DNA from 4 places in the Paenibacillus sp. Y5S-9 genome. Region 3 is predicted to be linked to each of the others. Evidence: predicted binding sites of a transcription regulator. Region 3 holds the regulator's gene; each other region holds the start of a gene.

Region 1 (7,772 bases), 230 kb from region 3:
AACCACTTGGCCGTTTTCAACGTTCTCTCGTTGGATTTGCCTGTCAGCTTGATATGTTTCTCGTCATCAATATGTTTGAGGTCCAGCAGAACCAGGTCTGTGTGGTCCAACAGATCGTGAATCCGTTCCGGTTCGTTAAATCCGTTGCTATCAAGTGTTGTATGCATTCCCCAGCGCCGCTTCACTTCCTTGAAGATCTCGGCTACAAAGTGGGCCTGTAACGTTGGTTCACCGCCAGATATCGTCAGCCCGCCTCCGGAGCTGCGATAGTAGGACAGATAAGGCTCAATTTCAGCCAATACCTCCTCAAGCGTCATTTCTTTACCACCATCCAGCGCCCAAGTATCAGGGTTGTGGCAATACTGACATTTGAGTAGACATCCTTGCATAAAAAGCACAAAGCGGATGCCTGGGCCGTCAACCGTCCCGAAAGTTTCGAGTGAATGAATATGTCCGTTAACCATGCTGCCTCTTCCTTTCTGTATCCGCATCCGCTGTGCGTTTAATATGATTTGGAATGCCTTGCTCTAGCGGTCTTCTACTTGCAAATTACATCGAGCCATGGAACGTACGGTTGATGACATCCAACTGTTGTTCACGAGTCAGTTTAATGAAGTTAACCGCATATCCGGATACCCGTACAGTCAGTTGCGGATAGTTTTCCGGGTGATCCATCGCATCAATCAATTGCTGACGATCAAATACGTTGACGTTCAGGTGATGAGCGTTTTGACCGAAGTAACCATCCATCATCGCAGTCAGATTGGATTTACGTGTAGTCTCCTCTTTACCCAATGCTTTTGGCACGATGGAGAAGGTATTGGAAATACCATCAAGACTGTGTTCATATGGCAATTTGGCTACAGAGCCAAGGGATGCCAGTGCACCTTTTTTATCACGACCATGCATTGGGTTCGCACCTGGAGCAAATGGTTCACCTGCTTTACGACCATCCGGTGTAGTCCCTGTTTTCTTACCATATACCACGTTGGAAGTGATCGTCAGAACGGATTGTGTTGGCACTGCGTTACGGTAAGCTTTATGCTTGCGAATCATACCCATGAAGTTCTCGACCAGTTCAACAGCAATGCTGTCTACGCTGTCTTCATTGTTACCGTAACAAGGGAAGTCTCCTTCGATTTCGAAATCAACTGCGATGCCTTGTTCGTTACGAATTGGTTTTACTTTGGCATATTTGATTGCACTCAGTGAATCTGCTGTAACCGAGAGACCAGCGATACCACAAGCCATCGTACGTACAATGTCACGGTCATGCAATGCCATCTCGATACGCTCATAGCTGTATTTGTCGTGCATGTAGTGAATGACGTTGAGGGTGTTCATATACAGCTTCGCCAGCCACTCCATCATTGGTTTGAAACGTTTCATAACCTCATTGTAATCCAGTACTTCGCTAGTGATGGCAGGATACTCAGGTCCAACTTGTGCTCCGGATTTCTCATCACGACCACCGTTGATCGCATACAGGAGAGCTTTTGCCAGGTTGGCACGAGCGCCGAAGAATTGCATTTGTTTCCCGATCTTCATCGCCGATACACAGCAAGCAATACCGTAATCGTCACCGTAGATTGGACGCATCAGATCATCATTTTCATACTGAATTGAACTTGTTTCAATGGATACTTTACTGCAATAATCTTTGAAAGCTTCTGGAAGTTTCGTGGACCATAGTACAGTCAGGTTCGGTTCTGGTGCAGGTCCCAGGTTGTGCAGTGTATGCAGGAAACGGAAGCTGTTTTTGGTTACGCGTGTTTCACCATTCACGGACATACCACCGATGGACTCCGTCACCCATGTTGGATCTCCACTGAACAGTTCGTTGTAATCCGGTGTACGCAGGAATTTGACAATCCGAAGTTTCATTACGAAATGGTCAACCAATTCCTGAGCCTGTTCTTCGGACAGAATGCCTTCTTGCAGGTCACGTTCAATGTAGATATCCAGGAAAGAAGATACACGTCCCAGGGACATCGCAGCACCGTTCTGTTCTTTGATCGCAGCGAGATAACCGAAGTACAACCATTGGAATGCTTCTTTTGCTGTTGTCGCTGGTAAGGAAATATCGAACCCGTGCATATCGCCCAATTGCTTCAATTCTTGCAATGCACGAATCTGTTCAGACAATTCTTCCCGCAGACGAATGACATCTTCATCAATGACATCAACTTCGAGTGCATTCAGTTCACCTTTTTTGTTACGAATCAGGAAGTCTACCCCGTACAAAGCTACACGACGATAGTCACCGATGATCCGGCCACGGCCATACGCATCTGGAAGACCTGTAATAATCCCTGCTTTACGCGCTGCACGCATATCGGAAGTATAAGCATCGAATACACCTTGGTTATGAGTTTTGCGAATGTTCGTAAATATATCAATGACGCCTTGAGGCAATTCGAAGCCGTATGCTTCACATGCATCAATCATCATCCGGATTCCGCCTGTTGGTTGAATGGAACGTTTGAACGGAGCATCGGTCTGAACGCCGACAATCTGTTCTTTGGATTGATCCAGATAACCGGGTTGGTGAGAAACAATAGTCGCTGGTGTGTTCACATCAACGTCAAGGACACCGCCGTTATCCCGTTCTTTTTTGGTCAGATCAGATACGATCTCCCACAATTCCTTGGTATTCTGGGTTGCACCTGCGAGAAATGCTTCATCACCGTAATACGGAGACAAGTTGTGTGCCAGAAAATCATTCACATCTACGGATTTGGTCCATGTTCCTTTGGTAAAGTTTCTCCAGCCTGTTTGTTGTTTGACATCTTTTTCAATCACCGACATCTTAATCCCTCCACTAATTTGGATTTCTGGACACATAACATCTTGCTTCATTCGTAGCATTGTGTGCCCAGAGCCGCGATTAATGTGAATTGTTTCACATAAACCGGAACATGTTCTCTCTACTTGGGAACCGGAACCGCGGGATGAATGTTTTTCTTACATTTTCAGTATACGACTTGGGGCTTTCATCATCTGTGATTTTTGTCACAAAGTCAGTGAACTAACTCACTCCACCTGCGCTTTGTCCCATTGAACCCGGTGAATTCACACTTAGCCACTGCGCGGGCAGAACAACTTCCGATCGCTGTTATCCCCGGATTTTTTCAATTTTATTTTTCAAAGGGGAAAATCCGGGGATAAAGGCGAACGCTCCGCTTCTTCAGTTTTTTCTGCCCTCTCCGTTATTGTGTGAACATCTGGCTCAAACGGCCACATCACGAATTCCGTGCCACCTCTTTAGAACCCTTTTGCTCCTCTATGCTCGGAGCAAATCATATCTTAGAATAAATCCTGAAAAACAGATGCTTCGCTCTTCTGTTTTTCTGCCCTCTCCGTTATTGTGTGAACATCTGGCTCAAACAGCCACGTCACGGATTCCATGTAACCTCTCTAGAACCCTTTTGCTCCTCTATGCTCGGAGTAAACCAAATTTTAAAATACTCCTGAAAAACAGATGCTTCGCTCTTCTGTTTTTCTGCCCACTCCGTTATTGTGTGAACATCTGGCTCAAACAGCCACATCACGGATTCCGTGTAACCTCTCTAGAACCCTTTCGCTCCTCTATGCTCGGAGTAAACCAAATTTTAAAATACTCCTGAAAAACAGGTGCTTTGCTCTCCTATTTTTCTTCCCTCTCGTTATGGCGTGAAAGACGGCAATCGGGGCTCCCCTCTCGGGGAACCCTGATCTTCTTGCCGTAAGGCACGCTTCGTTCTAAATTTATTATTCAAACTTTCCGTAGAAAGCGTTGCGGTATACATCAGCCAGTTCAGTTACCAACGGTAACTTCGGATTGGCGGTTGTACATTGGTCTTCGAAGGCACGGTCTGCCAGATAATCCACATGTGCTTCAAAGTCTTTGGCATCAAATCCGATTTCCTGGAACGATTCTTCAATGCCCAATGTTTTGTTCAGTTTGCGAATCGCATTGATGAGACTGGTTACGCCTTCTTCTGTCGTACGTGCAGGCAATCCCAGAATCCGGGCAATCTCGGCATACCGTTCATCCGCTACAAAGTGCGAATATTTCGGGAACGATGCGAATTTGGTCGGTTTTTTTGCGTTGTAACGAATGACGTGCGGCATCAGGATCGCATTGGTGCGTCCGTGTGCGGTGTGATACTGACCGCCCCATTTGTGCGCCAAGCTGTGGTTAATACCCAGGAATGCGTTGGCAAAAGCCATACCTGCAATCGTGGAAGCATTATGCATTTTCTCACGTGCCAGTTTGTCACCTTGCAGTGCAGATTGCTCCAGGTATTGGAACACCAGTTGGATTGCTTTGATCGCAAGTCCATCCGTGTAATCATTCGCCATAACAGATACATAAGCTTCAATTGCGTGAGTCAGTACGTCCATACCTGTATCTGCAACGGCTGTTCTAGGCAGGGAGTATACGAATTCTGGATCGACAATTGCTACGTCTGGTGTCAGCTCATAGTCGGCCAATGGATATTTGGTGTTACCTTGATTTTTATCTGTGATAACCGCGAACGATGTCACTTCAGAACCTGTACCGGATGTGGTTGGGATCGCTACAAATTTCGCTTTTACGCCGAGACGTGGATATTTGTAGATCCGTTTGCGGATATCCATGAATTTCTGTTTCAGATCGTTGAAGTCCGTGTCCGGGTATTCATAGAACAACCACATGGCTTTCGCAGCATCCATCGGTGATCCACCGCCGAGTGCGATAATGCAGTCCGGTTGGAAGCGGCGCATCATTTCGGTTCCGCGATCTACCGTTGTTGTCGATGGATCTGGCTCAACATCGGAGAAAACTTCGATCGCTACTGGCATTTGGCGTTGACGCAGATAGTGTTCTACCTTTTCAACATATCCAAGTTTCACCATCATGGCATCCGTAATAATCGCCACACGTGTGATATCAGGCATTTTGGCAAGATACTGCGTTGCCCCTTTTTCGAAGTAGACTTTGTTCGGCACTTTGAACCATTGCATATTCACGGTACGACGAGCCACCCTTTTCACATTGATTAAGTTCACAGCGGTTACGTTGGAAGAAGTCGAGTTACGTCCGTATGATCCGCATCCCAGTGTCAATGACGGCATGTTTGTGTTGTAGATATCCCCGATGGCACCGTGTGTGGATGGTGAGTTCACAATAATCCGTCCAGTTTGCAGACGATCTGCGAATTTGCCGATCACTTCTTCATTTGTGGAGTGGATAACCGAAGAGTGACCCATGCCGCCAAAAGCAACCACTTCTGCTGCACGTTCAATGCCCTCTGCTGCCGTTTTAACTTTGTAACAAGCCAGTACCGGGCTTAATTTCTCAGCCGACAATGGGAATTTTGTACCTACCCCTTCAATCTCGGCCACGAGAATTTTGGTGCCTGCTGGAACTTCAATACCGCACAATTTCGCAATGCTCACCGCAGATTGACCAACAATCGCCGGGTTCACCGCACATTTCTCGGCATTAATCGCACCTGCTGTCAATTTTGCTGCTTCATCTTTGTTAACAAAGTAACAGCCATTTGCAATCATTTTTTTCTTCACTTGATCAAAGATCGGTTCTTCAATGATCACCGCTTGTTCAGAAGCACAGATCATGCCGTTGTCGAAAGACTTGGACAGAATCAAATCCGTTACTGCCTGATTGATATCCGCGCTTTTCTCGATAAAGCAAGGAACGTTACCCGGTCCTACGCCCAGTGCAGGTTTACCACAGCTATACGCTGCACGTACCATGCCTGATCCGCCTGTTGCCAGAATGAGAGCCACATCATTGTGATTCATCAGTTCGTTTGTACGATCCATGGAAGGATCATCAATCCACTGAATACAATCTGCTGGTGCACCATGTTTCACAGCCGCTTCCAGCAGGATTTTGGCAGCTTCCCGGCTACAATTCTGTGCAGATGGGTGGAAACCAAAGATGATTGGGTTACGCGTCTTGATGGAGATCAGTGCTTTAAACATCGTTGTTGATGTTGGATTGGTTACTGGTGTAATACCCATGATGATGCCGACCGGCTCCGCAATTTTCTGGAAGCTCTCATATTCGTTATCTTCAATCACACCTACGGTTTTGTCATACTTGATGCTGTGGTACACATATTCTGTTGCAAATATATTTTTGGTGATTTTATCCTCATACACTCCGCGGCCTGTTTCTTCTACGGCCATCTTGGCGAGCATCATGTGTTTATCCAGACCCGCAAGCGCCATTGCTTGCACAATCCGGTCAATCTGCTTTTGGTCCATCTTCATGAATGCGGCGTGTGCTTTATTCGCTTTGTCGATTAACGTTTGAATATACTGACCTGCTGTCGGTTCTTTTGCTGGGGCGACTTCGTTCTTTACAGCCATCTCCCTCATCCTCCTAAAGGTTCGTATTAGTTTGTCTCTCTCGTTTACATTCACATCGTAACATGACAATAAACTTAATTATGTGATTTTTTTCACAAAGTATAACAAATTTAATTTAAGTTTTGTAGTGTCCTTCATACGACCATTTTCACTTCCTATTTAAAATATAGGGCTGTAAAATTCATCGTCTCCATTAAAAGTGAATTTAATCACAATGTTTGAAATTTCGTCATTTTTGCCTCCTTTCCTTCCCCCTCAAACGGTAAGATTAGGTATATACTGAACTTAAAAATTGAACCACCGCAATTTGTACCGTCCTTCCTCCCGGCCGAGATGACCCTGATCAGGACGGCAACGGTTTGCGGCGAACCTCGGAGGCTACTGCTTATTACAGAAGGTCGTCCGATGGACATAAAGGGGAGATAGACTTATGAGAGAACTAACCACTGTACTGGAAAAGCGCGGTAATACCAACTGTTTCTCGGAAGCAAATTTCAACCATCTGCTGGTTACCATGAAAGATAGAACCTATCCGGAAGGTACACATCTGTACTGGGAAGGCGACATCTCTGACAAACTTTATTATATGAAACGGGGTCGTGCCCAGATCACCAAATCCACGGATGAAGGCAAGGAACTGATCATGTACATGTATCAATCCGGTGATATGATTGGGCAGGCTGATCCCTTCTTTGGCTCTAAACACAGCTTCTCAGCGGAAGTATTAGAGGACAGTGAGATCGGTGTACTGGAGCATAAAGACCTGGAGATGTTAATCTGCCAGCATTGTGACTTCGCGATCGACTTTATGAAATGGATGGGCATCCACCACCGGTTGACACAGACCAAATTCCGGGATCTCATGTTATACGGTAAACCGGGTGCACTCTGCTCCACCCTCATTCGGTTGTCGAATTCGTATGGTGAGCCTCATGGAGAGCATGTCATTATTCACAAAAAAATTACCCACACGGATCTGTCCAATATGATTGGAGCCACTCGTGAAAGTGTAAACCGCATGTTAAGCGACCTGCGTAAGAAAGATGCGATTGAATACGACAATGGCATGATTGTTATCAAAGATCTGAAGATGCTGCAAGGGATCTGTCACTGTGAACTTTGCCCGAACGAGATCTGTCGTATTTAATATTTGACTATGCTAATCGGATATTGCTTATATATTTAATGAATGAAAAAAAGCCCAGTTCTCTAAAAAGAGATTGGGCTTCTTGGTATGCTTAGGATGCATTGGTCAATTCAAGTTTCACCGCATCACGTGGATTCAATTTCATGTCCAGACCATTTTCCATTAATTCTTTGTCATTCACCATAATGACCCACCGCTCATTCATACGAGGCGTGACATTCTCGACCGAAACGACAAATTTGTTATTCTCAGACATTCTTAC
Region 2 (7,772 bases), 2.7 Mb from region 3:
TAACACAGAAAAAACGGCACAACACTTAAGCTGTAATCTCAGCCCGCTGTATGCCGTCTCTATGCTCACCTTTCCCGGTTCCGCTCATATATAATACGCAGCCCTTCAAGCGTAAGCAGCGGATCAACTTCCTCTATACTACGGGTTTCTTCTGCGATAAGTGTAGCGAGACCACCCGTCGCGATAACTCGGGGCTTCGCTCCCATCTCCTCGCGAATACGTTCTACAATACCATCTACCTGGCCTGCATAGCCATATATAATACCCGCTTGCATGGCATGAATAGTATTACGGCCAATGACCTTTTTAGGTTTCTCCAACTCTATACGAGGCAGCTTCGATGCCCGCTCATAGAGCGCTTCAGTGGCAATCTGAATGCCAGGTACAATAGCTCCCCCCAGATAGTGACCTTTCTCGTCAATACAGTCAAAAGTCGTTGCGGTTCCGAAATCGACCACGACGAGAGGGCCGCCATACTTCTCAACGGCTGCTACTGCATTAACAATACGATCTGCACCCACTTCACGAGGGTTCTCGTATCGCAGGTTCAAGCCAGTTTTGATACCAGGCCCGACGAGCAAAGCTTTTTTGCCTACATACTTCTCACACATCGCTTCGATTACATTCACCAGTGGCGGAACCACAGATGAGATGATGACACCTTCGATGTCACTTGCCCTGATGCCGGACATATGAAATAAATTATAAATCAATACGCCGTATTCATCCACTGTTGACTGACGTGATGTACTCAGACGAAAGTGGTGCAGCAATTCCCGGCCTTGATATACGCCGAGCACCATATTGCTGTTCCCCACGTCTACAACTAGAATCAAAGAGGTTCACCCCTCTTTCTTTTCATTTAAATCCAGGCTGATATCCAGGCTCTCAAAGGAATAGGTTAACCTGCCAACCGAAATTACATCCACACCACTCTCAGCAATACCACGAATGGTCTGGAGGGACACGTTACCGGATGCTTCAACCTTCACGTGAGGAGCCTGTTCACGAATAAGCTCAACTGCTTCACGCATCCGCTCTGGATGCATGTTATCCAGCATAATGATATCTGCCCCGGCTTGCAAGGCTTCTCTCACCTGCTCCAGATTTTCAGTCTCCACTTCAATTGTCATCGTATGTGGGATAACGGTTCGCGCACGCTGTACCGCCTCGGTGATTCCACCTGCACCCTTGATGTGGTTATCCTTAATCATAACGGCATCGTACAGTCCAAATCGATGATTCGCTCCGCCACCCACGCGCACTGCGTATTTCTCAAGTAATCGGTGGCCCGGCGTTGTCTTACGTGTATCCACGAGTCTGGTCTCAAGACCATCCAGCACATCCACGTAGGCACGCGTACGCGTAGCTATTCCGGACATACGTTGCAGCAAGTTAAGTGCCAGTCGTTCCCCCGTAAGTAGTGAATGTGTACTTCCCTCTACCTCTGCCAAAATCGTGCCATGGGTAACCTTGTCTCCGTCTGTTACCTTCGGTGTAAATACAAGATCAGGATCAACGACCTGAAATACAAGTTCAGCCACGGTCATGCCTGCAATAATACCATTGTCTTTGGCGTGTATAATGGCCTTGGATTGGTTGCCTGCCGGGATCGTCACACTTGTTGTAACGTCACCTGCACCAACATCTTCACGAAGCCAGTTTTTGATTGATTCGATAAGCCCTTCATTATATCCGTTCAGTATCATGACATCAATTCCTCCACAATCGCTTGTTCTCGCTGCTGCAGACTATGCTTCTGCCACACGATATCATCACGTGCCGGGAAATCCTCACGATAGTGAGCCCCCCGACTCTCCTCGCGGTGTAATGCTCCGCTGGTAACTAACCAGGCACAGGTCAGAAGGTTGGCATACTCCAGCTCTTCCTTATGAGTGAGTGTCTGATCAAAAAATTGCAATTCTTGTTGCAGCTTGTCCATAGCCTTCTGCAGGTCCTCACCATTTCGGCGCAAGCCTACCTGACGAACCATCATTTTCTGTAATCGTAAGCGTCTTTCGGATACCGGCTTTTGCTCTTCCATGATCTTGCTGATCTTGCTATTCATGTCCACAGATGAAGGCTCAGTCCCTCTTACTTGTAATGAACCAAGCGGTGGAAGAGATTGAATACGATCAACAATTCTCCGACCAAATACAATCGCTTCAGACAAGGAGTTGCTTGCCAGACGGTTAGCTCCGTGCACTCCTGTAGAAGACACCTCACCACAAGCAAATAACCGTGAGATGCTGCTCTCTCCACTTAGATCCGTTTTCACACCACCCATCATGTAATGGGCAGCAGGTGCAACGGGAATCCAGTCCGTTGTCATGTCTAATCCATAACGCATACAAGTCTCATATATGGTAGGGAACCGATGCTTGATCATCTCTGGCTGTTCATGTGTAATGTCCAAATACACAAAGGTACTGTTGGTGGACTCCATCTCACTAACAATCGCTCGTGCCACGATATCGCGTGGGGCCAGTTCAAGCTGGGCATGATAACGATCCATGAATCGTTCGCCCTTCACATTGCGCAAATATGCTCCTTCGCCGCGTACTGCTTCTGACACAAGGAAGCGCGGGGCCCCCGGGTAACAAAGAGAGGTGGGGTGGAATTGGATAAACTCCATATCACGCACGATAGCCCCAGCCCGGTAGGCCATGGCTACACCATCGGCAGTAGCTACATTCGGATTCGTCGTGTATCGGTACAGTTGCCCTGCCCCACCAGAGCAAAGAACGGTGGCCTGTGCCTTCACGAACACTTGCGATCCGTCATCCTTCTGAACCAGAGCGCCAATGCATTCCCCTCGATCTGTAATCAGGTCAACAACAAAGTGCTCATCCCATACTTCAATTCCGGGATGTTCATTCACTTCGACCGCAAGCGCACGTACAATCTCATATCCTGTTGCATCTCCGTTGGCATGCAAAATACGGCGGTGGCTATGCGCACCTTCCTGCGTCAACGCCAACTCGCCGTTCTCCAGATCAAATAAAGTACCCAAACGAATCAGTTCCTTCACTCCGTCCGGACCCTCATTCACCAATACCTCTACCGCTTCGGAGCGGCATAAGCCCGCTCCTGCTACAAGTGTATCCTGCAAGTGGTAAGCAGGTGAATCATCCTCGGCAATAACCGCAGCGATGCCCCCCTGCGCATATCTGGTGTTACTTTCAAGTAATGACTTCTTCGTAATCATTAATACACGTTGTTGTTCACTTGCCTTAATGGCAGTAAACAAACCAGCAATCCCAGAGCCTATAACCAGTACATCCGTCTCTACCATGGGTAGCGCAGACAGATCAAAATCAACTAAATATTGCGGTATCATGTTATTCACCTGTCTTGGAGCAAGAGTAGCGCATCCTACTTTACCAACAACATGCGCTCTAGTGATTCTCTGGCTTTGTCGGCAACGGCCGGTGGCACGTAGATTTGCGGCTTCATCGTTTCCAGGCATTTTACCAGTTTCTTCAAGTTGTTCACCTTCATGTTGGGACATACGAGGAACTTGGTAGCAAAGTGGAACTGTTTATCCGGACTATCCAGACGAAGCTGATATCCTGTACCATCTTCGGTACCTACGATAAATTCCTTGGCTGATGAATTTTTGCAATACTCCAGAATAGCTGTAGTGCTTCCTACAAAATCACCCATTTCTACAACCTCAGGGCGACACTCTGGATGGACAACAAACTCTGCATTTGGATGCTTGGCTCTCATCTCCACCACATCTTTGACTGTAAGCATATCGTGAGTGTTGCAGTAGCCTTCCCAGATAATCATTTTCTTGTCGGTATGCTGCTGCACATAATGTCCCAAGTTTTTATCCGGTACCCAGATAATTTCATCGGAATCCACCGATTGAATAACCCGGACTGCATTCGCCGATGTACAACAGATGTCAGTCTCTGCTTTGATCTCAGCCGAGGAATTGATATACGTAACCACCTTGGCATTAGGATGTTGTGCTTTCAATTTACGTAGTCCATCCACATTCACCATATCTGCCATTGGGCAGCCCGCACGTTCGTCCGGGATAATAACTGTTTTATTGGGCGCAAGAATTTTAGCGCTTTCACCCATAAAATGAACACCACAGAAAACGATCACATCCGCATCTGTTTGTGCTGCCTTCTGGGCTAACAGAAACGAATCTCCACGGAAGTCGGCAACCTCCTGTACTTCGTCACGTTGATAATAATGGGCAAGAATAATGGCATTACGTTCCTTCTTCAACTCCATAAGCCGCGCACGCAGCTCGCGGTTCATCTCAGCCTTGCGCTCTAAAGCCAGAGCTTCCACCTGTGATCCTCTCCTTTATCGGGACAGCGTCATGCGCTGTTTCGTGGGCTAACCTAAGTCGTTATCTTCGCTTGAGAAACGAATCACAAGCGGTTTAACAACTAATTTACACAACGTTCACGACTCTGTCAATAAATGAAAAAGGCCCGGAACAGCGCTGTAACCACCTGTTTGCTAACTGGTTCGCCATCTAACTCCCGTTTATCTTTATCTATCCTCTTTTAAAATAATGGATAAAAAAAGAGAGCCCCAGGGGCTCTCTTGATTTCACCTGCTATCATAGCCAGATGTATTATGCATTAAGACGTTGGCTTTGTTCCGCCATCATCCGGGTTATTGTTATTACCCTTTTCCAGATTCGGAGCTTCGTTTGGAATATCTCCGGCTGGTGGCTCAGGCGTTTCATCTTTACCTTGAATACGGACACGCACATCTCCGATGTTGTCGATGATTGGCTCTCCGCCTTCAGTTGGTGTGCCTTCACCATCATTGTCATTCTCTGCTTTTGGAGTCAAAGAACCTGTTTCGATCAATTGCTTGATCTGATCCATTTCCAAAGTCTCTACCTCAAGCAAAGTTTGAGCGATCAGGTGCATCTCTTTTGAATGTTTAACAAGCAAGTCTTTACACTTCTCATAACAATCATTGATAAAGCGTTGCATTTCCTGATCAATCTCGTAAGCAATGGAATCCGAGTAATTCTGTTCATGACCGATATCCCGACCAAGGAATACCTGTCCTTGTGAACTTCCGAATTGCATAGGTCCCAATTTCTCACTCATACCGTATTCCATAACCATGCTGCGAACAATACCTGTCGCTTGCTGGAAGTCACTGTATGCACCAGTACCAATTTCTCCGATGAACAATTCTTCAGCTACACGACCCCCGAGAAGTCCGGTTACTTTATCCAGCAATTCCTGCTTGGTAACCAGCATACGGTCTTCTTTTGGCAACATGATTACATATCCACCCGCACGTCCGCGCGGAATAATGGTCACTTTATGTACCATATCAGCATGTTCGAGGAAGTATCCTACAATGGTATGACCAGCTTCATGATAAGCAACGATTCGTTTCTCGCGATCACTGATGACACGGCTTTTCTTCTCCGTACCAACGATGACACGGTCAATCGCTTCGTCAACTTCCTTCATGGAAATATCTTTACGATTACGACGCGCTGCAAGCAATGCCGCTTCGTTCAAGAGATTCTCCAAATCCGCACCAGAGAAACCTGTTGTACGCTTCGCGATAATATCCATCTTCACATCTTTGGTCAGTGGTTTATTACGGGAATGTACTTTCAGGACAGCTTCACGACCTCTTACATCAGGGCGGTCAACCGTAATTTGACGGTCAAAACGTCCTGGACGCAGCAAGGCAGGGTCCAAAATATCTGCACGGTTCGTTGCAGCTACGATGATAATACCTTCGTTAGCTCCGAAACCGTCCATTTCAACGAGCAACTGGTTGAGTGTTTGCTCACGCTCATCGTGACCACCACCAAGACCAGCACCACGCTGACGTCCAACAGCATCAATCTCATCGATAAAGATGATACATGGCGCATTTTTCTTCGCATTTTCAAACAAATCACGTACACGTGATGCACCGACACCGACAAACATCTCAACGAAGTCGGAACCTGAAATACTGAAGAATGGTACACCCGCTTCACCGGCTACGGCACGAGCGAGCAACGTTTTACCGGTACCTGGAGGACCTACGAGCAATACGCCCTTAGGAATCCGTGCACCTACTGCTGCGAATTTACGAGGATCCTTGAGGAAGTCTACAACCTCAACAAGTTCCTGTTTCTCTTCGTCAGCACCCGCAACATCTTCGAATGTAACCCGCTTCTTCTCTTCGTTATAGAGACGAGCACGGCTTTTACCAAAGTTCATTACTTTACCGCCGCCGCCTTGAGCCTGATTAAACAGGAAGAAGAACAGCAGGAACATAATGATCAAAGGAATAAAGGAAGTCAGCAACGTCAACCAGATGCTGTCACCTTTCATTGGCTCCTGATGATATTGGAAATTGTTAGTTTCACTTGCAGCTACAAGTTCACTAATTGCCTCATCCGTAGGAGGAATATACGTTGAGAAATTTTCTGATTTGGCGCCATCAGGTGCCTTCTTGTATTGACCGGTCACGAGATACGTTTGACCGTTGAATTGAACCGTCAATTCAGAGACATTGTTGGCTTTGATCGCTGCACGCAACTGATCATATCTAGGATTATCGGTGGCTTCGCCGCCATTGCTGACGAACTGGACTATCCCCACCACAACTAAAAAAAGAATCAAATAAAAACCAGAATTCCGGATGAACCGATTCATCCCCTACCTCCTCTCGAGACACTTTAATTATTTTAACATAGCCCGACATGGCTTCTCAACAGAAGCCAAGAACAGCTCAAGGCTTGGGTCGGGCAGGATATTAGCTACTATAGACTTCCGGCTTCAAAATCCCGATATAGGGCAGGTTCCGGTACTTCTCCGCAAAATCCAAACCGTAACCAACGATGAACGCGTCAGGAATGTCAAAGCCTGTGTAATGAGCTTCTAACTCAACTTTACGGCCTGAAGGCTTGTCGAAGAGCGTAACCACACGCACCGACTCGGCACCGCGGTTTTCCAACAGTTCAATCAGATAGCTGAGTGTAAGTCCGCTGTCGATAATATCTTCGACAATCAGAACTTCCCGTCCTTCAACGGATACATCCAGATCCTTAATGATTTTAACAACACCTGATGACTTGGTGGAAGCGCCATAACTGGATACCGCCATAAAATCCATTTCAACAGGTACCGTTATGTTTTTAACCAAATCAGCCATAAATATAAACGCACCCTTGAGCACACAAATGACCAAAGGATTGCGATTTGCATATTCGGCACTTAGTGTTGCGCCTAATTCCTTGACTTTACTCTGAATTTCTTCTTCACTGATCAATACTTCCTGAATGTCGTTCTGCAACTGTGCGAACCTCCTAAGTTATACTATGAAAGCCTTACCTGAACCATAACCACTACCCCTGAATCGCTGAATCGCCTACAGTCATGTACAGGATTGCGGAAGTGCCCTCCCTGACAGGGGCCACATTGGACCGTCGAACACCCGGTAACCAGATGATATGACCTGCTCCATCACATACCACAGGAATTCGTGGACGGACAGATGGGGGGATTTTCTCATCGATGAAAATATTTTTCACCTTTTTGCTTCCGTTTAATCCCATCACTTTCATGGTATCTCCAGGTAACCGTGAACGCACAACCAGCGGCAAAAGCAGTTGATCCGCATCAAACGCGGCTTGATCCGCCGATTCCGGTACATGATAGTCCTCGGGACTCACCGTCATCAACCGAATATACCGGTTAATTGGGGTGAGTGAAAGCTCAGAAGTTCCACTCCATTGCGCAAGACGATACTCGTAAGATTGATCCTGT
Region 3 (7,772 bases):
TTCAGCAGCTGCCTTGCTTACGAAATCATGGGAAGTACCATGTGCCCCGTAGCGACGTACTTTATATTTTTTGTAAAGTACACGCGGAATGGCATACAGGTAAGCTTTTTCAGGCATCGTCTGATGGAACGCTGTATCAAAGACCATTACCTGAGGCACACCTGGCATATTTAATTCAGCCGCACGAATACCCATCATTGCTGCAGGGTTATGAAGTGGAGCCAAGTCGAACAAACGACGAATTTCAGCTTTGGCTGCATCATCTACCAGTGCAGATTCTTTAAATGCTTCACCACCGTGAACAACACGGTGTCCAACAGCTTGAATTTCACTTACAGAATCCAGTACACCATTTTCTTTGTGAGTCAAAATATCAATGACTTTACGGATTGCTGTTGTGTGTTCCAGAATTTCACTAACTTCTGTAACATCCTCACGGCCTGTTGGTTTGTGCGTCAGAATGGAGGAATCCATTCCGATCCGCTCTACCAGACCTTTAGCCAGGACAGATTCGTCAGTCATATTATACAGTTGATATTTGAGCGAGGAACTCCCCGCATTAATTACGAGTACTTTCACAGTCGGTCACCATCCTTGTCGTACTTGAAGAATCCTTCGCCTGTTTTGACACCCAGGTGTCCTGCACGCACCATTTTCTTCAGGACTGTAGAAGGACGATATTTCAATTCTCCGAATTCACGGAACATTCTTTCGAGTGCAGCTTCAACAGAATCCAATCCGAAACGGTCAGCCATTTCGAGTGGTCCATGTTGGAAGTTGTATCCGATACGCATTGCATCATCGATATCTTCAGCAGATGCAACACCTTCTTGCAATACATGCAACGCTTCGTTAATCAGCAGACAGATCAAGCGGGAAGTTACGAATCCAGGTGATTCATAGATCATGACTCCTTTTTTGTCCGCTACTTCTTCAACAAAACGTCTGGTCTCTTCGAAAGTTGTATCCGAAGTTTTCAGTCCACGAATAATCTCTACAAGATCAACCCGGGATACCGGGTGAATAAAGTGCATACCAATAACACGCTCTGGGTATTTGGTCGAGCTTGCAAGCTCGGTCAAACTCAGCGTGGATGTATTACTTGCCAGAATGACATTGCTTGGACAAACTTGGTCCAGTTGGCTGAATACTGCTTTTTTCGCATCCAGATCTTCTGAAATCGTCTCAATGACCATGTCGCAAGTTCCAAGTTCAGCTAAATGAGCTACCTTGGTAATACGGGAAAGAATCAATTTCTTCTCCGCTTTTGTAATCGCCCATTTCTCCAGTTGTTTATCCAGATTGGTTTCGATCATGTCATATGCATGATCCAGCTTTTGTGTTGTGTGCTCCACGAGAAGCACATCAAGTCCTTTGGCTGCGAGCATCTGGGAAATACCTTGCCCCATCGTACCGCCGCCGACAACTCCTATTTTTTTGAAAAACATGGTTCTGCTCCATCCTTTCGGTTCTCTATTTCTCTATTGTACCCTGTTCGCCGAAAATTACAAATTTCGACCCAACATATAATAATATCTTAGCACGAGTGAAATGTAAAAAAAAATAACCAGCATAAATAAATTATGCTGGTAGAAGGGCACTGTCACGAAATTGACAACGAAATTGCTCTCCGGACAAAACTTCCTCACGAATTAAGATGTCGAGTGAATTGTCGAAAATTGTCCGTTGTTCTTCAAGCAACCGCTTTGTCTGTTCCATCAGTTCTTGCAGAATTAATTTATTCTCACGCATCAGTTCCTCGGTTGTGACCATATCCATGTTCACAATCCCAAGTGAGGTCAACCCCGAAGCCATCATGGTCTGTACAACATTGGTTGCCTGATCGAAGTCATTGCGTGAACCTGTGGAACGACCACCGTAGTACATTTCCTCCGCAGCTGCTCCTCCGAGTGCAATCATGATCTGCTCTTCCAGAAAGCGCTTCGTATAGAGGAACTGTTCCTGTTGAGGGTTATGACGCACATATCCCAGCGCCTGACCACGCGGACTGAGTGCCACCTGGCTTACACTGCCTGGACGAACGAGTTCTGCCATAATGGCATGTCCCAATTCATGAATGGCGACCCTTTTCTTCTCTTCCACACTGGACTCACGGTCTGTCTTCTCACCCATCATGACTTTATCAATAGCCAGGGACAAGTGCCGCTGTTCGATGTTCAACAGCCCGTCCCGCATGGCGTATATTGCTGCTTCGTTCATCACACTTTCGAGCTGTGCACCGGAGAAACCATACGATTCTTCAGCTGTTTTCTCCAGATTAACTTCCTTCATCAGAGGTTTATTCACCGCATGCAGTTCCAGAATATGCTTTCTGCCCTTTTTATCAGGCAAGTCCACTTGAATGTGGCGGTCAAAACGTCCCGGGCGCGTCAGAGCGCTATCGAGCATCTCTTTGCGGTTTGTTGCAGCGATAACAAGGATTCTCGGCGTATCGGAAGAATAGATTCCATCCATTTCCGTCAAGAGCTGATTGAGGGTCTGATCATATTCACGCTGTTGACCGCCCTCACGTTTCCCCCCGATGACATCGATTTCATCGATAAATATAATAGCGTTTTCCTTATTTTCCTTGGTGGCACGAGTTCTCGCGTCCTTGAACAAATCCCGAATTCTGCTGGCACCCACACCAACATACATTTCCACGAACTCACTGCCAGATGCTGCTACAAAAACAGAATCGGTGTAATGGGCAGCAGCCTTGGCCATCAACGTTTTTCCTGTCCCTGGAGGGCCCGTCAGCAAGATCCCTTTTAACGGGCGAATCCCGAACTTCCGAATTTCTTCATGTTTGATGAGAAAGTCAAGTGCTTCACGCAATTCCTGCTTGGCACTGTCCTGTCCGCCAATTTCTTCAAAAGTGAGCTTGGAAGGTCCTTTTTTCTTCCGTTTACGTTCCTGTGCAGCGCCTACTGTAATCCCGCCACGCATTTGCATCATGAACAGCAAAGCTCCGACAAGCACCGCTGCAATAAGAATCGGAACAATATTAACACCAGTAAAAGCAAGAAAAATAATCAATACGGGAAAAAATCCGATGGCAACTTCTTTTGTCCACTTAGGCATTAGGCCACACTCCTATCTGACCGGGCACACGCGGCAGAATAATAAACTTGCTGGCATCTCCGTCTCTGAGACTGACATATACATTGTTGTCATCCATCGCTGTATTAACCTTAATTCCATTGGTCGCCATCTTTGACAACGTTGGTGTAATCTCGGTGTATTGCTTGTTCTCCATCGCCTGAGCTACGGTAAACATCGCATCACCCCACCAACTTTCCAGTGCTTCACTGGAATGATCCACAACGTCCAATTTTAGTGATCGTGTTCCAATCAGGGTCTGTCCTTCTTTGTGAATATATTGTACCAGTCTGCCCAAATCAACATCAGGTTGCAGATCCAGTTTCAATTGTACGTCATTGCGGTTAATAGTTAATTGAACGTCATTAACTCCATCGTACTGGGTAACCATCTTTTCAATCGGATTCTGCACAGCCACCTGACGATATACAAACCAACCTCCAAACAACACAACGGCTGAAATGACGGCAGTTAAAGCAATAGGCAATACTTTTAGTTTCAAGTGAATTACCCCTCCCAGATTTTGGCCCAACCTACTGGCTTATTGGTATATAAGAATATGTGCACATTGACTCCTGCGATAATTTCGACAGGTTTATTTGTTTTGAATGTAACTTTGAGTACATATCTGAGTATATCACATCGTATATACAATTTCGAAGGCGAAAATATGAATAAATTATTAATTTTAACTATTTAAATTATTTAAATTATTTAAGTTTACGGGCAACACAAAGAACCGGTTCAGTCGGATATCCGTCTGCCGGTTCTTTTGTTTCATTCATTCTCTAGCTATGTCACTCTATTTGTTCTAGCTGTTCGGGAGTGTGTAGACCAGGTCCACCTGTTCTCCGTTGCTAAAACGATAAAAACGATAGTGGTTATGCGTACCGTCTTTATAATACACTTGCCACACATATATTCCATTCACAACTCCAGGCATGATTCGCTTAATCTCGCCGGCAGGAACTTCAGAACTGAAGCGATTGCGGATCTGCGCTTCGGACATGCCATTCTGCAGCAGCTCACTGTGTACAGCGTTTGCACCCTTAGCCGGTTGATTGTTTGCATCGAATTTAACCCAGACCATAACATCCTGGTTATCCTTGTTTTTGCCGATCAGGGTCCAGTAGATGTTATCAGAGCCTTCTTTGTCTCCCCAGATGTACTTACGCAATTCATCATAGGATGTAATGCCCAGTTGCTCCTGTGCTGCCTGTATGGCGAGCGCTTCTTCCTTGCGCTGGTCCTGCGTGACATGGACGTAATAACGCTGAAGTCCAAACAGAATCAGAACCAGTGCAAGCAGCGAAATCCATATCCACTTCTTTTTTTTCTTCAAAAGTCGAACTTCCTTTCCCTATGATGCTCTATCCTGCAATTAACGAGCAAGCAGACCATCAAATGCCAATTGAGACTCACGCAAAATACGCTCTTCATCCAGCGTCAGACATTCGCCATGTTTCACCACTTGTTTCCCATCCACCCATACGTGCTCTACATCTTTGGCAGAAGCCGAGTAGATCGTATGTGAGATCAGGTCTGTATGTGGATAGAAATGTGCTTGTTCAATGTCCAAGGCGATAAAATCAGCCTTCATGCCGACCTGAAGCGCTCCAGTATTGTTCAAGAAGATGGATTTGGCGCCATATGAAGTTCCGAGTAGTAATGCTTCACCCGCTGGCACTGCCGTCGGGTCACCAGACACGCCTTTATGAATCAACGCAGCCAGTCTCATTTCCTCGAACATATCCAGGTTGTTGTTACTTGCTGGTCCGTCAGTTCCGAGTGACACGGTAACTCCTGCTTTCAGCAACGCAGGTACACGCGCAACACCGGAAGCGAGTTTCAGGTTACTTCCCGGGTTATGGGATACAGCCACATCATGACGAGCCAGAATCTCAATCTCTTCGTCATTCAGATGCACCGCATGTGCAACCAGGGATGGACGGGAGAAAAAGCCCAGTTTCTCCAGATGTGCTACAGGACGCAGTCCATAATCAGCCACGTTCTGCTCGACTTCACGAAGCGTTTCCGACATATGTGTATGAAGAGGAAGGTTTAGGTCGTTCGCGACCTGTACAAGCTTCTCTATGTAGTCAGGAGGGCATGTATATGGTGCGTGTGGCGAGATTACGGTTGTAATTCGACCATCTGCCTGTCCATTCCACTCACGTGCAAACGCTGCCGACTCCTCCAGCTTCCGCAGTTGCTCTTCTTCCGAGCATAGCCCAATCACACCACGTGCCAGTGCTGCTCTAACGCCGGATTGCTCCACAACTTTGGCAACTTGATCCATGTGATCGTACATGTCCAGGAAAGCTGTAGTTCCGCCTTTCAACATTTCAAGCACCGATAGTGAAGTTCCCCAATATACGTCTTCTGAAGTCATTTTCGCTTCCATCGGCCACATTTTTTCCTGCAACCATACTTGCAACGCAAGATCGTCTCCGTGCCCTCTGAGCAACGACATCGCTGCATGACCATGCGTATTGATCAGACCCGGCAGGAAGAACAGTCCTTTTCCATCCACTTTGGTACAATTTTTGTCTTCATCCGGCAATGTCTCACCAATATGCACAATCTTGTCATTCTCAACAACCATGTATCCGTGGACCACGTTCCATGTTGTGCCGCCTTCATTAACGGCAAATTTGCCGTTGTGAATTACCCATCTATTTGTTGTCATCTTCCTCGTCGTCCTTTCCAGTCTCCAAGTAATAGGCCAAACTAAGCAGATCCGTTGTAAAGTCAGCATGGTGAATGCGGATATGCGGCGGTGTTTTTAGAATTGTTGGTGCAAAATTAAGGATCGCTTCAATTCCCGATTCAATAAGCTGATCGGCTACATTTTGAGCTTCCGTATCTGGAACTGTAATAATACCGATGCGGATGTTATCCGTTTTAACCGCTTCCGTCAATTCATTCATTGGTTTTACCGTCAAACTGTTGATTTGACTACCAATCTTCGGTCCATATGCATCAAATACAGCAACAATCTTCATGTTGTCTTTCAGATATGCGTTGTAGTTGGACAAGGCCTGTCCGAGGTTACCCGCACCTACCAGAGCTACATTAATTTGCTGATCGATTTTGAGAATGTGACGAATTTTCTCGATCAAATAGGATACATCATACCCGATCCCTTTACGACCAAAATCACCGAAGTAAGCCAGGTCTTTACGAATTTGGGCCGGATTCAGATCCAGCCTTTGTCCAAGCTCTTGAGAAGAAACAGTAGCCACCTCACGCTGGTGCAACTCGCTCAAATAGCGCAAGTATACAGGCAGACGTCGTACCACCGCTTCCGAAATTTTATCCGATTTCATTCTTGCTCCCCCTTACCAAGGCCACGATAAAATAATAGATGAAAAGATGAGCATTCTGTATAAACTCAATGATAGACGTGACATTTTATACAGAATGCTCCTTGTAATTTAGGTTATAAGTTCTTACGTGCAACTGCTTTAATCGGATACGGAAATATCTAATAAAGTTTAACGCCAAACGATAGTGTCATGCAATGATTTAACGAACAAAACAACCATTATTCTTATTCATTAGCAGGTTTTTCCAACCACTCGGTGATTCGTGGAACCATCTGCTCCGTGAGCATATGCTCCATTTTGGGACCTGGTAATGAATATAAAAAGAATTTACCATAGTACGCTTCAATCACACGTGTATCATAAACAATGACAATTCCTCTGTCCTTTGCTGTACGCACCAATCGGCCAAATCCCTGCTTGAAACGAATGACCGCTTGTGGCACTGACAGTTTCATGAACGGATTTTTCTTCTGTTCCTGAAGCAACTCACTCTTGGCTTCCACCAACGGATGATTCGGCGGCTGGAAAGGCAGTCGCACTATAGCGAGACAGGTTAGAGCCTCTCCCGGGATATCTACCCCCTCCCAGAAGCTGCTTGTGCCCAGAAGTACTGTTGCTTTGGCATCTTGGAACCTGCGAGTCAATTTGGAACGACTTCCACTATCAACGCCTTGACCAAGCAACGAGATGTCGTTGCCAGACAGCGCCTCCTTCAGCGGATCATAGACCTGTCGCAACATCTTGTATGAAGTAAACAGAACCATCATGCGTCCACGCGTAGCAATTGCCGTCTCTGCGAGTGATTGCACCAGCATATTAACAAAGTGCGCATCACCCACACTACCCTTCACACTTGGGAAATCACGCGGAATCACCAGAAGTGCCTGATCGCGATAGTTGAAAGGTGATGGCAGCATCGACGTTAACAACCGATTATTCTCAGAGGCTTCCTGTAAGCCGAGCTGCTCAATCATGAACTGGAATGACTTATCCACAGAGAGCGTAGCCGAAGTAAGCACAACACTTTTCTTTTTATCAAAAAACAAATCCTTTAGTTGTGCACTGACATCTACAGGTACGGCATACAGCTGGAGTGATTTACTGCGGAACTGGCCGCTGGCTTCCATCCAGTACACCGTTTTGGCGTCATCCATTCGCATGAAGAAACGTAGATTCTCCTTCAATGTGGTCAGATCTTTCAGTAATCCTGTAATGTCCGTAATCAGACTATCCGATTGATAATCATCCTGATCCTCTTTCACTTCAAGCAGCAATTTGTCCCCTTTGCGAACCAAATCGCCCAGAGTCACATAGATCTGGTTCTCCAGATCCTGCAACTCC
Region 4 (7,772 bases), 630 kb from region 3:
GGCTTCAAGTCCTGCCACATAGAGACAGGTGTATTCCTCTTAGGGCTTACCAACTGCGGAACTTGGATGGCGGATTGTACAGCCCACCGGACCATTCCACCAACTCCTCGACACTTTTGGCCGCCAGAAGCGACCGTTTGGCATCCGTGCGGCGAATGTCCAGTTGTTCCGGGAACGCAATCAGTCCATCACTGATCAGACGTTCATTCAAGCTTGCATCATGAGCCTGTCCGAGCGGAGTAACACCGGCAACCGCCGCGAGTGCAAGTTTGCGTTCTTCGATGTTCTGTGCCTTGTACAGATAGGCAATTCCCTCTTCCGTCACTACATGTGTCACATCCTCACCATAGATCATGACAGGTGCAATGGGCAGATGGGCTTCTTGACCAACATGAATGGCATCCAGGGAATCTACAAAGGTTGGCCGCTCTCCGTTCTGGAATGTTTCCACCATCTGTACGACCAATTTTTTACCCCGAACCAGCGGACCATCTCCATTCATCATGTTCAGCCAGGCTTCGGTATCATGTCTGCGTCCATGTGGATCATGTCCCATATTGGGCGCGCCGCCAAATCCACTGAGACGACCGGAGGTCACCGTTGATGAGTTGCCCTCGGGATCGATTTGTAATGTTGAACCAATAAACATATCTACGGCATACTGACCTGCCACTTGGCAGAGTGCACGGTTAGAACGCATGGAACCATCAGGCCCTGTGAAAAATACGTCCGGACGAGCCGCTGTATACTTCTCCATCCCTACCTCGCCGCCAAAAGAATGGATACTTTCAATCCAGCCACTCTCAATTGCCGGAATTAATGTGGGATGGGGATTCAGCGCCCAGTGTTTGCATATTTTGCCGCGCAGTCCAAGTGACTCCCCGTAAGTCGGAAGCAATAATTCAATGGCCGCTGTATTAAACCCAATGCCGTGGTTCAAAGATTGAACATTATGTTTGGCGTATATACCTTTGATCGCCATCATGCCCATGAGAATATGAGTCTCTTTGATCTGGCGCGGGTCCCGTGTAAACAGAGCTTCCAACTGATACGGCCGATCCGATTCAACAACCAGATCTACCCATGCGCCAGGAATATCTACCCTTGGAACCTCATCCACCAGTTCATTCACTTGCACGATGACGATTCCGTTACGGAAGGCTGCTGCTTCGATAATGGTTGGCGTTTCCTCCGTATTGGCTCCGGTGTACAGGTTCCCCTGACGGTCTGCTTTATCCGCCGCCACGAGCACAACATTTGGAATCAAATCAATGAACAGTCGACCATATAACTCCAAATAGGTGTGAATCGAGCCAATCTCGATACTGTTATCCTCAATCATCTGCGACATGCGGAGACTTTGTGAACCCGAATAGGAAAAGTCAAGCTTGGAAGCGATCTTTTTTTCAAAGATGTCCAGATGATCCGGACGTGAAATACTCGACATAATCATGTGTAACTGATTGACCTTCTCCGGATCGACCTGAACCAGTGCAGCGGACAAAAAACTGGCCTGTTTCTGATTATTTCCTTCCAGTACAACACGATCACCCGGTCGGATGAGCAACTCAAGTGCATTTACAATTTGCTCTGTCGGCAGTACCTTTCCCTTGAGTAAAGACTCTACCTTCTGCATTCTGTTATGTTTCTCATCTCTTCTGGTCGTCCAGCTTGATGGGCCCAAGGGCTGTTGCTGCTGTTTGGTCGTACTCATCTCTGACCAGCCTCCCTTAACTATGATTTAATGTTCATCTGCCATTTGGTTTCATTATCATGTTCTCTAATTCAATCTGAAATTCGTTCATTCACATGCGGTACAGGTTTTATTTTACTCCTCACATTAATAATGTATAATATATAGTTATACATATATACATAACCAAATTGATATGGATGGTGATTGGCATGGATTTACTTCAACTTCGTTATTTTTGCAAAATCGCCCGGCTGGAGCACATCACACGAGCGGCAGAAGAACTGCACGTCTCCCAGCCAGCTTTGAGCAAAACGTTGAAAATGCTGGAACAGGAATTGGGAACCGAGTTATTTGATCGAACAGGAAAGTTCATCCGGCTGAACAACTATGGTCGTGTATTTCTGAAATATGCCGAGCAATCTCTTGAAGCACTCGAAAATGGAAAACGGGAACTTGCGGATATGTCATCTGGTCAGGCAGGCGATATCCGTCTTGCATTCCCTGTAGGCTCTCACGTGGTGCCCGACCTGTTATCTCGATTCAGACAACAATACCCAGATATCACATTTACGTTAATCCAGCATTTTGGTCCTTCTGATCCTCCGAGGTTTGATCTCTGTATCTCTTCGCTGCCCTTGCAGATTCCCCGAGTAGAGAGCTTGCCTCTTCTGACAGAGGAACTGTTCCTGGCCGTGCCCGCTGACCACAAGCTCGCCGGGAAAACATCCATCCGACTGGAAGATGCAGCCGAGGAACACTTTGTCACGCTACGTGCAGGGAACGACCTTCGTGAACGAACCGACAGCCTGTGCCGGATTGCCGGTTTCAATCCGAAACGTATTTTCGAAAGTGATGATCCGGCAACCGTACGTGGACTCATTCGCGCTGGACTTGGTATTGCACTTGTTCCCGCGGTATCCTGGGATGGATCTGTGGGTGAACATGTACGATTGATTCGGATTGAACAGCCTGTATGCGAACGAACGATTGGGATTTCCTGGTTGGAAGATCATTACCTGTCCAAAGCTTGTCTGATTTTTCGCGAGTTTACGGTCGCTTATTTCCGTGAGCTGGCGCTGGCTGATGCCCTTGGTGATTCCTCGCTCTGAGAAGTCGCATCATTGCCTTGCACAATTTCTCAATGTAATACACCATCGTGAAGGCTAGAATCGCAGTGCAAATCAGCAAAAACACGATGCTGATGCCGAGCGGCATCTCCTTCACATAACTGCCCATCATCCAGATCGTCAGATTCAGTGCAAAATAACTGGCGAGATATGCCCGAAAGGCGTATTTGGCAATCCAGCGAAAAGTAGGTAGAAATCGGACATTCATACGAATCAGTCCCGTTGCACCAGCGTACAGGAGCAAGATGAGCGCCATGTTAAACAGCACCATCGACGGTTTCAGATACGAAGATTTCAACAAATTCATATCCTCAAATCCATAAGCAAACAATTCCCGGTTCACCCAAATAAACAACAGCACACCGATGGGCAGCAACGCCCACTTCATTTTGTCCAACCAGACAAGGCAAACTTCCTTATATATGGATGTACCCATTCCCAGCAATGCAAATAGTCCATACATGGCAAAGATTCGATCCGTGTAGACCAGATCGGGATGCAAAAGATCCAGCAGAACATATCGGTCATAGAGCAGAATCAGAATGGCATACACGATGATGGATACCACCCATGACACAGCTGCTTTTTTTCGATTCCGAATCATGAGCAGAGCCAGTGCAGTCACCAGCGGAATGAGCAAATGATATTGGAACATCATGACCGTATACCACAAATGCGGGGCTGCCGTTCCCAGCAGAAAGGCTTGTACAACATCCCCCACCTGCTCATATCCGCCTGCATTCACCGTTATTATATATACGGTAGTCCAGAAGAGATAAGGCCCGATGATCTCTTTGGCTTTATGCCATACATAGTGTCCATACTTTACGTCTCGCAGCTGTGCCACATCATACAAAATGGCAAAAATAAAGGCAGGTGCCGAGAACTTCGCCAGATTGTACAACATGCCAATCTCTATTCTGTGAGATACATCGGGAAACTGCTTTAAGAGAACCGACAGGATCAGCTGCATCATCACAGCAGTTACTGCAACCGCTTTAATAATCTCCGGCTGGGTTGCAGCCGGTGAGGTATCGTCCATTCTTTTTACACCCATAGGTGATCTCCTTTCAGCCATGTCAACACAATGAGAATTCACGTCCCCATCTTCACTTCTGAAACTTCATTAAGCCCTAGTAGTGTGTTTCGTGTTAGCAAAAAAAATACCAAATTTTGAAAATATCATATCGACGCGTCGTTATGCCTCGTAGTATATGCCTTGATTAATCAGCCTGTATAATATCCATTTGGATATGTATATATGTCGCTCTGGAAATATATATAAAAATCTGTGACCGGGATCACACCAACGAATAGTTGACTGAACTATCTTTATTAGTGAATTAAATCACATAAACTGTCGTCAACTACTTGTATAATTTCAAATATAAACCACTAAAATTTTGAGTAATGTACAGCGTCTATTCAAGGAGGCATACACACATGAACGGAAAAAAAGAGAACCTCATCATCATTGGTAACGGTATGGCAGGAATCAGTACTGTTGAACAAATTCTGAAATTAACTACGCGATTTGATATTACCGTTTTTGGCACCGAGCCCTATCCTAACTACAACCGCATTATGTTGTCGTACGTACTGGAAGGAAGCAAAACGCTGGACGATATCGTGCTGAACGACCTTCACTGGTATGAAGATTACGGCATTACATTGCACACAGGCACAACGGTTACACGAATCGATGCCGAGACACATGAAGTTGTAACTGAAGATGGAACTCGCGTTCCTTACGACAAAATCATCATTGCAACAGGCTCTACCTCCTTTATTCTCCCCGTACCGGGGCATGACAAAGAGGGTGTTGTCGGTTTCCGTGATATCGCCGATTGTAATGTCATGCTGGAAGCTGCTAAGCAGTATAAACGAGCGGCCGTTATCGGGGGCGGTCTGCTGGGTCTTGAAGCTGCCAAAGGTTTGGTACAACTCGGCATGGAAGTTACCGTAGTTCATCTGATGGAAGATCTGATGGAGCGTCAGCTTGATCCGCAAGCTTCAGCCATGTTGAAGGCAGAACTGGAACGTCAGGGTATCCGCTTCAAGATGGGTGCACAGACTTCCGAACTGCTGGGCGGCGAACGCGTTGAAGGGATTCGTTTTGCAGATGATACGGTTCTGAATGTTGATTTTGTGGTCATGGCTGTAGGCATTAAACCCAATACGGCTGTAGCCCGCGAAAGCGGTATGGAAGTGAACCGTGGGATTGTCGTGAATGACTATATGCAGACTTCACTTGAGAATGTGTATTCGGTCGGGGAATGTACAGAGCACCGCGGGGTATGTTACGGCCTCGTTGCCCCATTGTTCGAGCAAGGCATGATTCTCGCGAAACATATCTGCGGTGTTGAGACGGCTCCGTATGAAGGTTCTGTAGTATCCACGAAATTGAAAATTTCAGGTGTGGACGTATTTTCAACTGGTGAATTCATTGACAGTCCTGAGCACACCGTAATTTCGCACAAAGACGACTGGAAACGGGCTTACAAAAAAATTCTGCTCCGCGATAATAAAATGGTTGGTGCCGTTCTCTTCGGTGACATTACGGATTCTGCCGAATTGCAGAAACTGATCAAACAACAGGCCGAAATGACCGAAGAATTGTATGGTTCACTCATGGGTACAGGCTGCGGCGGTCATAAGAAAACCACCTCTGTAGAAACGATGGCTGAAGACGAGATTGTCTGTGGCTGTAACGGTGTAACCAAAGGAACGATTGTTGATGTCATTACGAATCAAGGACTAACCAGCGTAGATGAGATCAAAGCCTGTACAGGTGCAACCCGCTCTTGCGGTGGATGTAAACCGGTTGTGGAACAGATTCTGCAATATGTACTTGGTGACAGTTTCAGCAGTGGAGCCAAACAGGGAATATGCGGATGTACTTCCATGGGACGGGATGAGATTGTAGCCGAGATTCGCGCAAAGGGATTACAAACGACCAAAGAAGTCATGCATGTACTGGGCTGGAGTCAACCTGAAGGTTGTTCCAAATGTCGTCCGGCGATCAACTACTACCTTGGCATGATTGCACCAGACACACACGAAGATGAGAAAGAATCCCGTTTTGTTAACGAACGGATGAATGCAAATATTCAAAAGGATGGAACGTATACGGTTGTACCTCGGATGTACGGCGGGGTGACTACTCCAGCGGACCTCAAACGCATCGCTGACGTTTCAGTCAAATATGATGTGAAAGCAGTCAAAGTTACCGGCGGTCAGCGTCTCGACTTGATTGGTGTTAAAAAAGAAGATCTGACTAAAGTCTGGGCTGAACTGGATATGCCTTCAGGTTATGCATACGCCAAATCGCTGCGTACGGTCAAAACATGTGTCGGCTCCCAATTCTGCCGATTCGGTACACAGGATTCCATGGCCATGGGCGCTCGCATCGAACGTAAATTCGAACGTCTGGATCTGCCAGCCAAGTTTAAATATGCCGTCAACGGTTGTCCACGGAACTGTGCAGAGGCATGTACCAAAGATATCGGTATCGTTGGTAACGACGGAGGCTGGGAAATCTTCATCGGTGGTAACGGCGGTATTAAAGCAAGACTTGCTGATTCCTTATACAAAGTGAAAACAGATGAAGAGTTGATTGAACTGTGCGGAGCCATCATGCAATATTACCGCGAGACAGGTAACTATCTGGAACGGACTTCCGAGTGGGTGGAACGCATGGGTCTGGAGCATATTCGTTCGGTTGTCGTGGATAACCTGGAGGAACGCAAAGCGTTGATGCAGCGGATTGAATTTGCACTTGAGCATGTTGAAGAACCTTGGCAAAAAGCGATTCGCAATGAGGAAGGCGAAAGCAAAATGTTCCATGGAATCGAAGTATCGGCTCGTCCATAAGCAAGCTTGCAGGATTAATACTGGAGAATGTTAAATAGATAAGGAGTGGTTTAAGATGACGACAAAACAATCAGGCATCTACTTCCCCGCCGGAGTAGTTGAAGAATTCCTGCCACGAATTGGAAGAGTAGTTGAGATTCGGGACCATCAGCTTGCTGTCTTTCGTGCATCGGATGGCACCATCTTCGCTGCGGATAATCACAACCCCCACCCCAAGGGTGGGCCGCTGGCAGAAGGCATCGTGTCCGGACATTATCTGTACGATCCGCTGTATGATTGGAAAATTGACTTGACTACCGGTGTTGTGCAAGCACCGGACAATGGGCAAGTGCAGATGTATCCGGTGAAGGTAGAGAACGGCCAGGTCTGGATTGAAATATAGCTCCATCGAAACGTTCAAAGATTGATGCAAAATAATGGGGGAAACCGTGATGTATACACCAAGTGTTGAGGGAATTATTGAAGCTGCGGTTAAAAAACGGGATCAGATGAATTCAAATCTTTCACGCTACATGGTTGCCGCCTTAATGGCGGGTGCCTATGTAGGGCTTGGCATCGTACTGATCTTCAGTATTGGTGCCCCGCTCCTTGCGGCACAGTCACCACTGCAAACCATGTTAATGGGCATGTCCTTCGGACTCGCCCTCACGCTGGTCATCTTTGCCGGATCGGAACTATTTACAGGCAACAACATGTTTTTCACCATGAGCACGCTCGCAGGCCGGACCACAGTTAAAGATACACTGAAAAACTGGGGACTCGTCTTCCTGGGCAACCTGCTAGGTGCGATCCTGCTCAGCCTGCTTATTGTAGGCAGCGGCCTGTTCAAAACGGCTGCGCCTGAACATCTTTTATTTGTCGCTTCTGCCAAAAAGATGGCCGCTCCCGTATCGGAGTTGTTCTTCCGCGGCATTCTCTGTAACTGGCTCGTCTGTCTGGCGATCTGGATGGCAGCTCGCACGAAAGAGGATATCGCCAAAATTGCTCTCATCTGGTGGTGTCTGTACGCCTTTATTGCAAGTGGGTATGAGCACAGTGTTGCCAATATGACTTTGCTGTCCTTGTCCTGGCTGCTG

The links. Region 3 encodes Rex, which represses fermentation and respiration genes when NADH is low (regulators of the CRP and FNR family bind a similar motif). Its sites were predicted from a motif close to TTGTGAAATATTTCACAA; they were not measured.
Region 1: a site for Rex is predicted at 2,891-2,908, ahead of pflB (formate C-acetyltransferase). Genes of this name have one in related genera too.
Region 2: a site for Rex is predicted at 4,386-4,403, ahead of nadA (quinolinate synthase NadA). Genes of this name have one in related genera too.
Region 4: a site for Rex is predicted at 4,160-4,177, ahead of nirB (nitrite reductase large subunit NirB). Genes of this name have one in related genera too.

The regions. Positions count from the first base shown of each region.
Region 1 is NZ_CP145887.1:4,538,628-4,546,399, forward strand. Features, by position in the region: gene pflA (pyruvate formate-lyase-activating protein) at 1-464, opposite strand, end outside; gene pflB (formate C-acetyltransferase) at 550-2,808, opposite strand; gene adhE (bifunctional acetaldehyde-CoA/alcohol dehydrogenase) at 3,751-6,363, opposite strand; gene V6669_RS20030 (Crp/Fnr family transcriptional regulator) at 6,794-7,510, shown strand; gene V6669_RS20035 (hypothetical protein) at 7,602-7,772, opposite strand, start outside.
Region 2 is NZ_CP145887.1:62,982-70,753, reverse strand. Features, by position in the region: gene V6669_RS00320 (type III pantothenate kinase) at 66-836, opposite strand; gene nadC (carboxylating nicotinate-nucleotide diphosphorylase) at 843-1,709, opposite strand; gene nadB (L-aspartate oxidase) at 1,706-3,340, opposite strand; gene nadA (quinolinate synthase NadA) at 3,376-4,314, opposite strand; gene ftsH (ATP-dependent zinc metalloprotease FtsH) at 4,614-6,659, opposite strand; gene hpt (hypoxanthine phosphoribosyltransferase) at 6,760-7,299, opposite strand; gene tilS (tRNA lysidine(34) synthetase TilS) at 7,352-7,772, opposite strand, start outside.
Region 3 is NZ_CP145887.1:4,303,851-4,311,622, forward strand. Features, by position in the region: gene V6669_RS18860 (acetate kinase) at 1-579, opposite strand, end outside; gene V6669_RS18865 (3-hydroxyacyl-CoA dehydrogenase NAD-binding domain-containing protein) at 576-1,448, opposite strand; gene V6669_RS18870 (AAA family ATPase) at 1,582-3,084, opposite strand; gene V6669_RS18875 (hypothetical protein) at 3,077-3,604, opposite strand; gene V6669_RS18880 (DUF5590 domain-containing protein) at 3,914-4,444, opposite strand; gene V6669_RS18885 (amidohydrolase) at 4,484-5,791, opposite strand; gene V6669_RS18890 (redox-sensing transcriptional repressor Rex) at 5,778-6,431, opposite strand; gene dinG (ATP-dependent DNA helicase DinG) at 6,656-7,772, opposite strand, start outside.
Region 4 is NZ_CP145887.1:4,938,549-4,946,320, forward strand. Features, by position in the region: gene mdcA (malonate decarboxylase subunit alpha) at 47-1,714, opposite strand; gene V6669_RS21855 (LysR family transcriptional regulator) at 1,906-2,805, shown strand; gene V6669_RS21860 (acyltransferase) at 2,744-3,880, opposite strand; gene nirB (nitrite reductase large subunit NirB) at 4,267-6,696, shown strand; gene nirD (nitrite reductase small subunit NirD) at 6,752-7,078, shown strand; gene V6669_RS21875 (formate/nitrite transporter family protein) at 7,128-7,772, shown strand, end outside.